Regions from separate parts of the Neomoorella glycerini genome, predicted to be linked through region 1. Evidence: riboswitches for the same ligand, from Rfam matches in the RefSeq annotation. Region 1 holds a riboswitch; each other region holds the start of a gene.
What was found. Region 1 has a riboswitch for cobalamin ahead of MGLY_RS16990 (ribonucleoside triphosphate reductase). Riboswitches for the same ligand answer to the same signal wherever they lie in the genome.
Positions count from the first base shown of each region.

Region 2: it holds a riboswitch for cobalamin, as region 1 does, so the genes downstream of both, MGLY_RS16280 (ABC transporter substrate-binding protein) here and MGLY_RS16990 (ribonucleoside triphosphate reductase) in region 1, are expected to answer to the same signal.
Region 3: it holds a riboswitch for cobalamin, as region 1 does, so the genes downstream of both, cobU (bifunctional adenosylcobinamide kinase/adenosylcobinamide-phosphate guanylyltransferase) here and MGLY_RS16990 (ribonucleoside triphosphate reductase) in region 1, are expected to answer to the same signal.

Region 1 is NZ_CP046244.1:3,412,248-3,416,893, reverse strand. It holds gene MGLY_RS17005 ((Fe-S)-binding protein) at 1-902, opposite strand, end outside; gene MGLY_RS18945 (MerR family transcriptional regulator) at 1,018-1,323, opposite strand; gene MGLY_RS16995 (MerR family transcriptional regulator) at 1,559-1,942, shown strand; cobalamin riboswitch at 2,043-2,208, shown strand; gene MGLY_RS16990 (ribonucleoside triphosphate reductase) at 2,317-4,401, shown strand; gene MGLY_RS16985 (anaerobic ribonucleoside-triphosphate reductase activating protein) at 4,423-4,646, shown strand, end outside.
Region 2 is NZ_CP046244.1:3,259,987-3,264,632, reverse strand. It holds gene MGLY_RS16290 (hypothetical protein) at 1-404, shown strand, start outside; gene MGLY_RS16285 (ISLre2 family transposase) at 747-2,177, shown strand; cobalamin riboswitch at 2,440-2,633, shown strand; gene MGLY_RS16280 (ABC transporter substrate-binding protein) at 2,975-4,333, shown strand; gene nikB (nickel ABC transporter permease) at 4,333-4,646, shown strand, end outside.
Region 3 is NZ_CP046244.1:2,835,590-2,840,235, forward strand. It holds gene MGLY_RS14185 (TIGR00282 family metallophosphoesterase) at 1-689, shown strand, start outside; gene MGLY_RS14190 (PHP domain-containing protein) at 786-1,628, shown strand; gene MGLY_RS14195 (translation initiation factor 2) at 1,677-1,943, shown strand; cobalamin riboswitch at 1,973-2,146, shown strand; gene cobU (bifunctional adenosylcobinamide kinase/adenosylcobinamide-phosphate guanylyltransferase) at 2,234-2,851, shown strand; gene cbiD (cobalt-precorrin-5B (C(1))-methyltransferase CbiD) at 2,882-3,979, shown strand; gene cbiE (precorrin-6y C5,15-methyltransferase (decarboxylating) subunit CbiE) at 3,969-4,619, shown strand; gene cbiT (precorrin-6Y C5,15-methyltransferase (decarboxylating) subunit CbiT) at 4,606-4,646, shown strand, end outside.

The sequences.
Region 1 (4,646 bases):
AAAATGCCCTCCTTGCGGCCCAGATTGCAGGGATCGTGATAGGTTACCGGTTCGCTGTTGCGGGAGGGGTCAAGGCGGATACGGCCGTCTTGCAGGTATTCGGCCATGAGCTGGACGATACTGCGCACGCTGAAGGGGAGTTTGTGCCCCAGCCACTGCTCCGGCCCCCAGCGAATGGCGCGGAAGGCATGGCCGCACTCGGTCATGATCAACTCCTGGCAGCCAAGGCGCTCCACCTCATCGGCCAGGCGCTGCACCAGGATAGCGCCGGCTTTGTCGTCCCCGGAGAAAAGGGCGTAGTTGGTCGCGTCCCAGTAGCGGCTGGAAAGGGTCCAGCTTTCGCCGGCGGCATGGAACACTTTGGCCGCCGCCAGGATGGAGAGGGGGAAGAACTTCGCTTCCCGCGGGTTGATAACGTACAATATCCTGGCGTCCTTCTTATCAACGGGTATTTCCGCCTCACTGCCGAACTCCGCCTGGAGCTCTTCCTGCATCCAGTCCAGGGTGTCGAGGTAATCCTCCTGGCTGATCCCCATATTATTGCCGGACTCTAGAGCCAGGTCTACCACTTTCTGCAGGTTTACGGGGACGCGGCCTTCTGCCGCCAGTTTCGACCGCACGGCCCGGACCAGGTCACCCATATTCACACCCACCGGGCAGTAGACTGTACAGCGGCCGCACATGGTGCACAGCCAGATCATATCTGACGCCAGGAGCCGGTCTTCCATCCCCAGCAGGAGCAGGCGCACCATTTTACGGGGGTCTACCGGTGCGCCGATGTTGCCGGCAGGGCAGCCGCCGGTGCACACGCCGCAGGCCAGGCAGGCCTGCAGGCTGGCCCCGCCCATGGCCCGGGAGATTTTTGCAGGGCCAGGCACTTCTGCAGCCAGCAAAATGGACATAAACAACACTCCTGTATAAAATTTAATGAATGGTGCTAGAAGTTAAAAAACGGATATTTCCTTGCCTTGTAACCCTGACTATACTTTCCGGTGGAACTGGTAGCCAGTCTTGATGTTATGGGACCTGTCCCGGGCAATACCAGTTTTTCTTTTGCCAGCAAGGACGCGCCCCTTCATGTGGCTCTTTTAGAGGGGTGCTTATACATTTACCGTCCTGCCAGCAGGGGTAAAAGGCGAGATAATGGGGGAGGTTTGCAAGCCGGCAGTGCTTGCCATCAAGGAGGCGCTTAATAAACATTAACCGCTGTAAATCCAGTTCCGAATAGCAGCGCCGGCCGTTTTTTCTCGTGGGAACGACCAGTCCCTTTCGTTCCCAGCGACGCAGGCGGTGGGGAGAAATATCTAAGACCTGGATAACCATACCGATGGGATACACCGGCCTTCTTCGCCCCGCTTACTATTGATCTTACTTATATCATATTTCTTGAACATAATCATGTCAATAAACTTATAAAAAATATTACAGCAAAGTTATTTAGATATAGCAAAAATATGTTCTCAAAAGGAGAAAAGCGATACTTGATCTGGGATGATAAGTTAACGTAAAATAAAACTGTAAATAATTATAACCTGATTGTTAAGCGAGGCGGCTTCCCATGCCGGAACAAATGTTATATACCATCAGCGTGGTCGCCGATTTACTGGGCATACAGCCGGGCACCCTGCGGGTCTGGGAAAGACATAAACTCATCCAGCCCGCACGCAAGAACGGGCGGCGCCTTTACTCAAATAATGACTTGAAACGGCTGCGCTTCATTCAAAAGCTCATCGATAAAGGCTTTAATTTAAACTCCATCAAACACTACCTGGCTTTTTATCCTTGCTGGTTATATGAGGACTGCCCGGCCTGCTCCCGTAAGACTGAACGCATAGGGTGCGCCAAGCCATGCTGGAAGGAGGAAGGGACTTACTGCCAGATCTCCTTTGACGATCCCTCCCTTTGTAATACATGCCCCCATAGAAGCCGGGAAATAAAGTAATTCCAACAGGAAAAAATAGCTCCTGGTGAATAAAAACCATTATTGACCAGGGGAGATAGTTATAACGGCAGGAATTTGCCTCTTCTTTGTCGAACATTACCAGAAAACGATTCTCGCGGGTGCCAGGGAAGCCGGTGCAAGTCCGGCGCGGTGCCGCCACTGTGAGGGGGAGTACCTGCTAAAGGAGCCACTGGGGTCTAAACCCGGGAAGGCAGCAGGGAGCGTTGAACCCGAGCCAGGAGACCTGCCCGTGGGATTGCACCGTTAAACCACGGCCATGGTGAAGGTGAGGTAAAGGGAGAAATTTACCCCAGCTACGCAGGCGTGGTTGGGGTTTTTAATTCAGGCAGGCGAAAGGAGATTAAAATTTTATCATGATACCCAGGAAGATCATCAAGCGCGACGGCCGGGTAGTGGACTTTGACGAGGAAAGGATTATCAATGCTATTTACAAAGCGGCCCTGGCTGTCGGGGGCCAGGACCGCCGCCTGGCTAGCCGGCTGGCCAACCAGGTGACGGCCCTTCTAGCGGAAAAATTTGTCGACAGGCTGCCTACCGTCGAAGACGTGCAGGACCTGGTAGAAAAAGTATTAATTGAGAACGGCCATGCCCGGACGGCCAAGGCCTATATCCTTTACCGGCAACAACATGCGGAATGGCGGGATTTCCGCCACCTCCTGGTTAACGTGCAGGAAATGGTCCAGGGCTACCTTGACGGCCAGGACTGGCGGATTAATGAGAACAGCAACATGAATTATTCCCTCCAGGGCCTCAACAACCATATCATTGCTGCCGTCAGTTCCCGGTACTGGCTGGAAAAGGTCTACCCGCCGGCCATCCGCGAGGCCCATGAAAGGGGCGATCTCCATATCCACGACCTGGGGTTGCTGGCGCCCTATTGCTGTGGCTGGGACCTGGCCGATCTGCTGGAAAGCGGCTTTGCCGGCGTGGGGCAAAAGGTGGAAAGCGCGCCGCCCCGGCATTTCCGGACGGCCCTGGGGCAGATAGCCAATTTCTTTTATACCTTGCAGGGGGAAGCCGCCGGGGCCCAGGCCTTTTCCAGTTTCGACACCTACCTCGCTCCCTTTATCCGTTACGACGGCCTGGACTACCGGGAAGTCAAGCAGGCCCTGCAGGAGTTTATCTTTAACCTCAATGTGCCCACCAGGGTGGGCTTCCAGACACCCTTTGTCAACCTGACCATGGATGTGGTCGTGCCGCAGGTTTTAGCCGGCGAGCCGGTCATTATCGGTGGCGAGCGGCGCGAGGAATGCTACGGCGACTTTCAGCAAGAGATGGACTGGCTGAATATGGCCTTTTGCGAGGTGATGATGGCGGGGGATGCCCGGGGCCGCATTTTTACCTTCCCCATACCCACGTACAACATCACGCCTGATTTTCCCTGGGAAAGCCCGGTGGCAAACAAGATCATGGCCATGACGGCCAAATACGGCATCCCCTACTTCGCCAACTTTATCAACTCCGATTTAAAGCCCGAGGATGTCCGCAGCATGTGCTGTCATCTGCGACTGGATCACCGGGAACTCAAGAAACGCGGCGGCGGACTTTTCGGCGCCAACCCTCTTACGGGGTCGTGCGGCGTGGTGACCATAAATTTGCCGCGCCTGGGTTACCTTTCCGCAACTAAAGAAGAGTTCTTCAGCAGCTTAAAGGCGAAGATGGACCTGGCAAAGGAAAGCCTGCTCCTCAAGCGCAACATCCTGGAGAAGCTGACGGAGCAGGGGCTTTATCCTTACTCCCGGTTCTACCTGCGGCGGGTTAAAGAACGCTTCGGCAGGTACTGGGAGAACCATTTCAATACCATCGGCATTGTCGGCATGCACGAGGCCCTCTTAAACTTTTGGGGGAAAGGCATAGACACCCGCGAGGGAAGGGGCCTGGCTTTGGAAATCCTGGACTTCATGCGTTCTGTCCTGGCCACCTACCAGGTGGAAACCGGCCAGCTCTTCAACCTGGAAGCCACGCCGGCGGAAGGCACTTCTTACCGTCTGGCCCGGCTGGACAGGCGCCTTTATCCTGATATTATCACTTCCGGTGCCAACGAACCGTATTACACCAATTCCACCCACCTGCCGGTCGGCTACACCGACGACGTTTTTACCGCCCTGGAGCACCAGGACGAGTTGCAGCTGAAATACACCGGTGGCACGGTCTTTCATGCCTACCTGGGGGAAAGGGTGACTGATACCGCCACCTGCCGGCGTTTTCTGCAGACGGTGATGCATAATTTCCGCCTGCCGTATTTAACCATTACGCCTACCTTCAGCATCTGCCCCGAGCACGGGTATCTTTCCGGCGAGCAGTGGACATGCCCGGAATGCGGCCGGGAGACGGAGGTCTGGAGCCGGATCGTCGGCTATTACCGGCCGGTAAAGAACTGGAATAAAGGCAAGCAGGAAGAGTTCCGGGAGCGGCGGAGCTTCCGTCCTGTCACCTGATGTTTTAAGGGGGCGGTACCCATAACCATTAGAGGCATCCAGTTAACGAGCCTGGTGGACTTCCCCGGCGAGGTCTGCACCACCGTCTTTTATGGCGGGTGCAATTTCCGCTGCCCCTGGTGCCACAATGCCGACCTGGTGCTACGTCCTTTTACTTTGCCGGAAATCAGCCCTGAGGAGGTTTTAAACCTGTTGAGTCGGCGCCGCTCCTGGGTGCAGGCCGTTTGTATAACCGGAGGAGAGCC
Region 2 (4,646 bases), 150 kb from region 1:
CAGAGACGTGGGAAGAGAAAGGCGAAAAAAAGGAAGCCCATTGGGCCTGGGTATCCTCGCGACCTTTCACCAAAAAGAATATCATCGCCCGCTGCAATCATGGGGCCCGCCACCGCTGGAACATTGAAGAAAATATCCTGGTAGAAAAACATCAAGGTTATCAGTATGAACATGCTTTCTCTCTGAACTGGACGGCAATGAAAAACTGGCATTTGCTTATGCACCTGGGACATCTGTTAAATATCTTGACACTACATACGGAAGCCCTGGTGGAGAAAGTTCGACAATTGGGCTTCAGGGGAACCCTTAAGTTCCTCCGGGAGACTTGGAGCAACCCCTGGATTGATCGCGACCAATTGTTGGCTCTCTGCACTAAGCCGCCCAGAATACGCTTGGCCTTTTGAAACTTTAATCTCTGCGTCAGCGACAACTTAATTCTTTACCTTCAAGTAGCTTATAGCCGCTTACATAAAGATGGCTTGCTTTGCTGTACTCAATTTTACCCCTCTTTTTTCCTGTTCGGAGCTTTTTTATCGTTTATAGAGGGTACCTACCTCCCCTTTTTGAGTTCTCACTGTTCGTTCGCCTGATTTTGGTCCCTGAACTTTGTCTTTATATATTTTCATGCGTCAGCACTGTATCAAAACGTTAGTGTAAAATTACAGTAGGCAGGAGGAAAAAGGAGCAAAAAAGAGAAAAGAGACCTCACAAGAAGAAAAACACCGTAAAAGGAGTGAGGTCTCTTTATGGTAAACGGTAATACCAGTACCGCTACCATCTTTAGTTTATTAGATGGTATCGAGAATTTCAACACTCTAGAAGAAGTTATCCTGCAAATAGCCAGGCGATTATTGGTAGCCGTACTGGAAGCCCTGGATGATGCCCTTATGCCAGCAAAACCCAAGAGATATAGGATAGCTGGCTTCCGCTACCGCACAATCACCTGCCTGTACGGGGATATAACCTTTAAGCGCCGACTATATGTCAAAGCGACGCGCAAAAAGAAAAGAGGCGAGGGAAGGTTTCTGTTAGACGAAGCCCTGAACTTACGCCAAGGAAAGCGCCTGACAGGAAGACTGCTCAAATTAGCCGTATCGCTGGCAACCCGGTTACCCTTCAGGCAGGCAGCGGAAATAATGGCCGAAGCAGGGATGGGCCAATTAAGCCATATGACCATCCATAGCGAAGTAAAACGAAATGGACTGGAACAAAAAGGACTGCAAGAAGCCCTGCGCAACAAGCTATTCGTGAGCGGGGAAGAGCCCCAAGGCAAAAAGAAAAAAGTACCGGCACTATTTATCGAAGCCGATGGCATAATGATTCCCCTGCAAAGGAGCAAGCAAGAGCGGATAGAAGTAAAAGTAGGAATAGTATACGAAGGGTGGATAGAAAAAGGGAATGCCCGGCATCTCAAGAACCCGCGGGTAGTAATGGGCATCTATGAAGATGGAGAACAATTTTGGGAAGCCCTCACCACGGAAATAGCCAGGTACTACGAGATAGACGAAAAAACAATATATGTGGTCAATGGCGACGGAGCCAGCTGGATCCAGAAGACAGCCAAAGAACAGTTACCAGGAGCCATTGTACAATTGGACCGCTACCACCTCCACCGGGATATAAGGCAGGCTTATGGGAACGAAACAGCGCGAGGATTAATGGAGATTTTAGCCAAAGGTCAAGAGCAGGTCTTTTTGGACACCATGGAAGCACTCATAGAAGAAGCACCGAACCGCAAAAACAAGCAACAACGCCAAAAAGTATATGACTACTGTCAAAGATATCGCGATAACCTGTTAGATTACCGCTTGCGGTTACCACGACAACTGGAAGGGCTAAAGTTATACGGGATGGGCGTAGCCGAAACAACAGTAGACAAAAAAATAGCCATTCGCATGAAAAAGAGGGGAATGAGCTGGAGCGAAGCAGGAGCAACGGCCATGGTAGCATTACTTATGCTCAAAGCCAATGGAGAATTAGCCGCATGGCTAGAAAAGAAGATGCCACAAGTAGAAAAGAATCCCGTTAAAGTAATAAAAGAAAAGAAGATAGTTAAAGAAGACGTAGAAGCATGGTTAAGGAAGAGAGTACCAGCCCTTGTTGGCCCTGAGGCGGGAACAGATTGGGTTAAATATACCTTGAGGCAACTAACAAGAATTAGTGGAGCTATATTCTAACCCCTTTTCCGGCTTAATTAGAGCAGGCAGTAATTCGCGAAGCCTGTCAAGGTCGCCGTAGGCGGCCGCAGGCTTTAACCTTGACAGGCGCAGAGAATTACTGCACAATACTCCGGAGCCGGAAAAGGTGTTGGATATATATGGGATTTTTATGTGAGGTCTCTTTTTGCCTACTACATCTTGACACGTACTATCAAAACCCTGACCGTAGACAAACGTCATCAATCATGCTAAACTTAATATTAAATTTATTAAATTTATGTATATCAGCTGAGGAACGGGTGCTTTTACCTCGAGGGGTAAAAGTTAAAAGGGAAGCCGGTGCGAATCCGGCGCGGTCCCGCCACTGTAAAGGTGAGGAGCCCCACCCATGGGTCACTGGGCTTTTATAGCCTGGGAAGACGTGGGGTGCCAATGAACCTGAGCCAGGAAACCTGCCTGTTGCCCTTTGCCTGACCAACCTGCGCGGATAGGGAGGTGAGTTTTTATTTTGCATTTTTGCCGGCAGGAAAACATGGATTTTATGTTGCTTTAAAGAACCTTAAAAAGGAGGATTGCTATTTATGCATAAGTGGTCTAAATCAATTTTTTATAGACCTGCTAAAAGCAGTAGTTTAGTTGTATTGATGATTCTTTTTTTAATTATAAGCCTTCCCTTGTTTATCTCTGGTTGTACACGGGAAAGCAAAGAAGTTACTGCAGAAGTTGTTCTGGCCGCTCCACGTGACCTTGCGCCCGGAGCTAAAGACCCTTATTATACTAGCTCTATTCTTCATGTTTGGGAGCCACTTATTACCTTGGATAATCACGGGCAACCGGCGCCGTGCCTGGCCGAGGCCTGGGAGATGTCCCGCGATGGCCGGGAATGGACGTTTAAGCTCCGCCAGGGCGTAAAGTTCCATGATGGCGTTGCTTTTGATGCCGATGCCGTTATTGCTAATTTTAATCGTTACCAGAAGATCAGCCCGCGGACATCGCCCTTTTATTCATTTAACATCAAAGAAGCTTATCCGGGGTTGAAGCAGGTTGTTAAAATTGATACTTACACCGTGCGCCTCACTTTCGAAAAACCCCAGCCCACTTTGCCTTTCAGGATGGTTAACTTTTATAGTGCCATTTTCAGCCCACGTAATTTTAATGATAACGGCGACTTTAATAGCCTGCCGATGGGTACAGGTCCGTTTAAACTGGTAGAACATAAAAAAGACCAGTATGCTTTGCTGGAAGCATATGAGAATTACTGGGGCAAGGCGGCCAAGACAAAACGCATCCGGGTGAGAGTGATACCGGAACCCGAAACGCGGCTGGCGGCGCTTAGAGCGGAAGAAATTATGGGGGTAATGGATCTGGGAGCCATCCAGCCTGCCCAGGCCAGGGATTTGCTCAAGGACAACCGTTTTGCCGTGTCTTCCGCCCCTTCAACTATTACCCATTATATAATGACCAACGGCACCAAGCCGCCTTTTAACGATGTCCGTATGCGCAAGGCTTTAAGCCTGCTGGTTGACCGGGACTTTATTGTAAAAGAGTTATATTATGGTTACGGCACGCCGGCAGGCAGCATGCTCAGCAACGCTTCTCCTTTCCATTCGGACCTTAAACCCGAGTACAACCCGGAAGAAGCGAAGCGGCTCGCCCGGGAAACCCTGGGGAATAAGAAAGAGAAAGTAGTAGTGATAATTCCCACCTATGCCCTGGACCGGTATCCTTATAAAGCCCAGGCAGAGCTAGTCCAATCTTACTTAAAACAGCTTGGCCTGGATGCCGAAATCCGGGTGCTGGATGGGGCAGCCTTTAACGAAGCTATGAAAAAGGGAGATTATCATATTGCCTTACGTATTCAAGGGCTCCCCAATGGTGAACCTGATACCCTTTTCCGCTGGTTTGCGACGAGCAAAGGGGCTTCCAACGTAAACTATAGCTTGGGATATAACAATCCCGAGGTTGACAATTTGATAGCAAAGGCTGAACAGGAACTGGATATTAAACGACGTAAAGAGATTTATAATCGTATCCAGGAAATAACAGCCAGGGAACTACCGATTATACCCCTTTTCTATGATGTTAACCTGATCGCTTACAATAAGCGCTTGCGCGGCTATGAAGCCGCTATTTACGGCACTACCTTGCCGGAAATGGAGCTGGCATCAAGGTGATGTATATTTTGCGACGCCTGGGGGCCGGTATCCCAACCCTTCTAGGAATAACACTTATTGCTTTTCTGCTGGGGGTAATCGCCCCCGGGGACCCGGCGGCAGAAGTCCTGCGGCTGGGCGGGATGACTGAACCTACCCAGGAGGAGATCCAGGCCATGCGGCAGCAAATGGGCCTGGATAAACCCTTGCCGGTACAGTATATGAATTGGGTAGGCAGGGCTTTGCAGGGAGATCTGGGAACTTCATATATGACCGGAAGGCCGGTGGCTGGCGAGCTTTTGAGCCGGCTGCCGGCTACTGCTTTGCTTGCCCT
Region 3 (4,646 bases), 580 kb from region 1:
TGGTGGTGGCAAACGGCGAAAATGCTGCCGGCGGCAATGGTATTACCCCAGATATTGCTGGTGAACTTTTTGCCGGTGGCATTGATATCTTAACCATGGGCAACCATGTCTGGGATAAGCGTGAAGCTATGACCCTCCTGGAGGAGGATGAGCGCATTGTCCGGCCGGCCAATTATCCTGCCGGTACCCCCGGCCGGGGCTATACCCTGGTAAAGGCTAAGGAAAACCTGCAGGTAGGAATTATTAATTTATCGGGGCGGGTGTTTCTAGCACCCCTGGAGTGTCCTTTTCGCCTGGGACGCCGCCTGGCTGAAGAAATCGGTGCGCTAACCCGCATCATTTTAGTAGACTTCCATGCTGAAGCAACTTCGGAAAAGGTTGCCCTGGGCTGGTACCTGGACGGCCTGGTAAGTGCCGTCATCGGGACCCATACCCATATCCAGACGGCTGATGCCCGGGTCCTGCCCCAGGGGACGGCCTATATTACCGATGTAGGCATGACCGGCCCCAGGGATTCTGTCCTGGGGGTGAAGACAGAGCTTATCGTTAAAAAATTTCTTACCCAGTTGCCGGTGCGTTTTGAAGTAGCTGGTGGAATTATTCAGTTGGAAGCTGTCCTGATAGATATTGATCCCGGTACCGGCCGGGCAACCGCTATCCAGCGGTTGCAACACTATGGGCCGGCATAAGTTAACCATCAAACAACGCTAAAAAAGCCTGCTTACCGGTAAGGAGGGCAGGCTTTTGTGTTACAATAACTAGCAAAAGATTGGAGCCGGGTAAAGATGGCAGCTGATTTACATACCCATACTACGGCCTCCGACGGCCGGCTGTCACCCACTGAACTAATCAGCCTGGCGAAGACAAAAGGGTTAACGGCCCTGGGTGTTACCGACCATGATACGGTAGCCGGCCTGGCAGAGGCACTGGCTGCCGGAAACAGTTATGGCGTTAAGGTAATTGCCGGGGTCGAACTGAGCACCGAATGGGAAGAAGGGGAGATCCATATCCTGGGTTATTATATCGACTGGCAAAAGGAAAGTTTGCTGGCTTTCCTGGAAACAATGCGCCAGGCGCGTTACCGGCGTACGGCCAGGATGGTAGGCCGGCTTAAAGAGCTGGGTTATGATATTAGCATGGGTGAGGTAGAGCAGGAAGTGCGGGGCGAGGCCATGGGCCGTCCCCATATTGCGGCCGTTCTAGTTCGCAAGGGTTATGTACCATCGGTGGAGTTTGCCTTCCGAACTTTGCTGGAGCGGGGCCGGCCTGCTTATGTCCCGCGGGCCAAAGTCTCACCTGCCCGGGCTGTGGAGGTAATATTAAAGGCTAGAGGGGTTCCGGTTTTGGCCCACCCGGGCATAAGCCGGGCCGATGGTCTTATTCCTGCCCTGGTGGGCAGCGGCTTGCAGGGTATTGAAGCTTACTATCCCCACCACGATGCCGCTGCCACCGGGCGTTACCTGGAACTGGCATCACGGTATAACCTGGTAGTAACCGGCGGGTCGGATTTCCACGGCATAGTTGATAGCAGCCATGCCGACCTGGGAGCCTGCCAGGTGGGCACAATCGAACTGGAGCAATTACAGAGGCGGGCCGAAAAGATTAAAGCTCAAGCGACTAAGGTTTGACTTCCGGGCATATATTTTAGCAAACTAATAATGAGGGGGGTGGGGCCGTTGGCTGGCAATGATGCAGGTGCCCTTTACCGGCGCATTCAAGAGCTGGAAAGCAAGGTGGAACAATTAAGGGTCAGCCGGCGTGTCCTGATGCGCCTGGTGGAAAAAAGCGAAGCCGAAAAGTGGGAACTGGTAAATCGCCTGCGCCAGGAAAAGGAACAGATCCAGCTCCGCAACCGGCGCTACGCCCGGGCCATCTGGGAAAAGAATAAAGAGCTGGTTTTGCTCACCAATAAGCTCCAGGGTCTATCGTTGCCCAGGGCTTGACTGATAGGAGGGGACGATTTATACTATAATTAACTTAATAGGGAACAGGTGCCTGACAGGTTAAAAGGGAATCAGGTGTAAATCCTGAGCGGTCGCGCCACTGTAACCGGGGAGCCTGCTTCAAGGCCACTGGTATTATACCGGGAAGGCGAAGCCAGGCAAGGAGCCGGAGCCAGGAAACCTGCCTGTTCATTTCACCCTCGCGTTAAGGGGCCGCAAGTTAGGTTATGTAACTCCAGCTACTTCGTGGGGGGCTGGAGTTTTTATTTTAGGATTTAGGAGGCCATACCTTGGGATACGGCTCGTTAATCATGGTAACCGGGGGTGCCAGGAGTGGCAAAAGCCGCCTGGCCGAAGAGCTGGCTGCTGCCGGGGGCGCAAAGGTAGTCTACCTGGCCACGGCTACCGTGGGCGATGCAGAAATGGCTGCCCGGGTGGACATGCACCGGCGCCGGAGGCCGGCCGGCTGGCAGACGGTAGAAGTTCCCCTGGCCGTAACGGAAGCCGTAGCCAGGGAAGGCCAGCGTGCCGGTACCATCATCCTTGATAGTCTGGGCATGTGGATTAGCAACCTTTTGAGCCAGGAAACAATTGAAGCAGAAGATAGCTGGGAAAAAAATATAGCGGCTATAGAAGCCATCATGGTTAAAGTCAGGGAACTGGCGGTCGTAGCCTGGCAGGTACCGGCGCGGGTAATTATTGTTACTGAAGAAGTGGGAATGGGACTCATTCCTCCCTATCCCCTGGGCCGGGTTTTCCGGGACCTCCTGGGCCTGGCCAACCAGGAGATAGCCAGCCGGGCCGACCGGGTCTACCTGGTGGTGGCGGGGCTGCCCCTGGTTTTAAAGGATAATAAAAGGGACGCTGCTGCCGGGGAGGAATTTCCCCGGAAATCCACAGGAAACTAAAGAGATAAACGCTGCCTGGAGGAAAAATCGTTGCAGAAGGAATTACGGCGGGGCTATACCACAGGTACCTGCGCGGCAGCAGCAGCCAGGGCGGCGGCCCTGGCTTTATGGCAGAAGCAGCTGGTGCGGGAGGTTACCCTTACCCTGCCCCGGGGAGAAAAGGTCACTCTACCGGTTACTGTCCATCATGGCCCGGACTGGGCCGAAGCCGTGGTGTTTAAAGACGCCGGTGATGACCCTGACGTTACCCACGGGGCTGCCATCCATGTCCGCGCCCGGAAAACTGGCGGGGGATTGACTTTACGCGGCGGGGCCGGCGTCGGGACAGTAACCCGCCCCGGCCTGGCCATACCTCCAGGGGAACCGGCCATTAACCCTGTTCCCAGGCAAATGATTACCGCGGCAGTAGCCGATGTAACCCCGCCCGGCCAGGGCCTGGAACTGGAGATCAGCATCCCCGGTGGCGAAGAACTGGCCCGGCGGACCCTCAACCCCCGCCTGGGGATTGAGGGCGGTCTTTCTATCCTGGGCACTACCGGCATTGTCGAACCCATGTCCGAAGAGGCCTACCGTACCTCCCTGGTACCCCAGATTGATGTCGCCCTGGCTGCCGGCTGGGAAACCCTCATCCTGACCCCCGGCCGCCTGGGGCAACGCCAGGCCGAGGAACGCTATCATCTACCGGCTACGGCCATTGTTTTAACCAGCAACTTTATTGGCTACATGCTGGAGGCCTGCGCCGAGCGCGGGGTGAAGCAGGTGCTCCTGTGGGGGCATGGCGGCAAGCTCATCAAGGTGGCAGGAGGTATCTTTTATACCCACAGTCGCCTGGCCGATGCCCGCCAGGAAATTCTGGCCGCCTGGGCCGCGGCGCGGGGGGCATCCCGGGAAGTAGTCCAGCAGCTTTTAGAGGTAACTACAGTTGAGGCTGCCCAGGAAATTATCCGCAACCATGGCCTGGGGAGGGAGTTCTGGGACTCCCTGGCGGCCCGGGCCAGCCAGCGGTCGGAGGCCCTTGTCCGTGGAGAACTCACAGTGGGCACGGTTATGCTAAACCTGCAGGGAGAAATTATAGGCTGGGATGGGATGGCCCGGCAAATACTGGAGGCGTGGGGTCATGGGAGCTGAAGGCCGGTGGCTGACCGTCATCGGGGTTGGACCCGGCAACCAGGAATACCTGACGCCGGCGGCCCGCCGGGCTGCGGCTGCGGCCGAAGTACTTATCGGTGGCCCCCGGGCTTTGAGCCTTTTTCAAGATTTGGAGTGCGAGAAAAGGGTGATCACTGGCGACCTGGAAGGATTACGTTCCTTTCTGTTACAAATACGCGGCCGCCCGGCGGCTATACTGGTATCAGGGGACCCCGGCTTTTACAGCCTCCTCTCGTGGCTCAAGCGCCAGTTTCCCGGAGAAAAAATTAACGTTATCCCCGGTATCAGTTCCGTCCAGCTGGCCTTTGCTCGCCTGATGCAGGGCTGGGAAGATGCCACTTTCCTGAGCTGCCATGGACGCTCCCTGGAGATCCTGGAACCATACCTGCCCCGGCTGGCTGCCGGGAAAGCGAGGCTGGCCATGTTGACCGGCGGGGCTAACACACCGGCAGCTATAGGTAAATACCTGGCCGACCACGGCCTCGCCAGGATAAAGTTGTGGGTGGGTACCGACCTGGGTAGCGATCAGGAGCAAACAATCTGGCTGACGGCAGCCGAACTGGCCCGGCAGCCCTTAACCAGGCCCGGGGTGGTGATAGCCGGTTATGAACCGGATTAACTGGCCCTACAGCACGCCGGGGATACC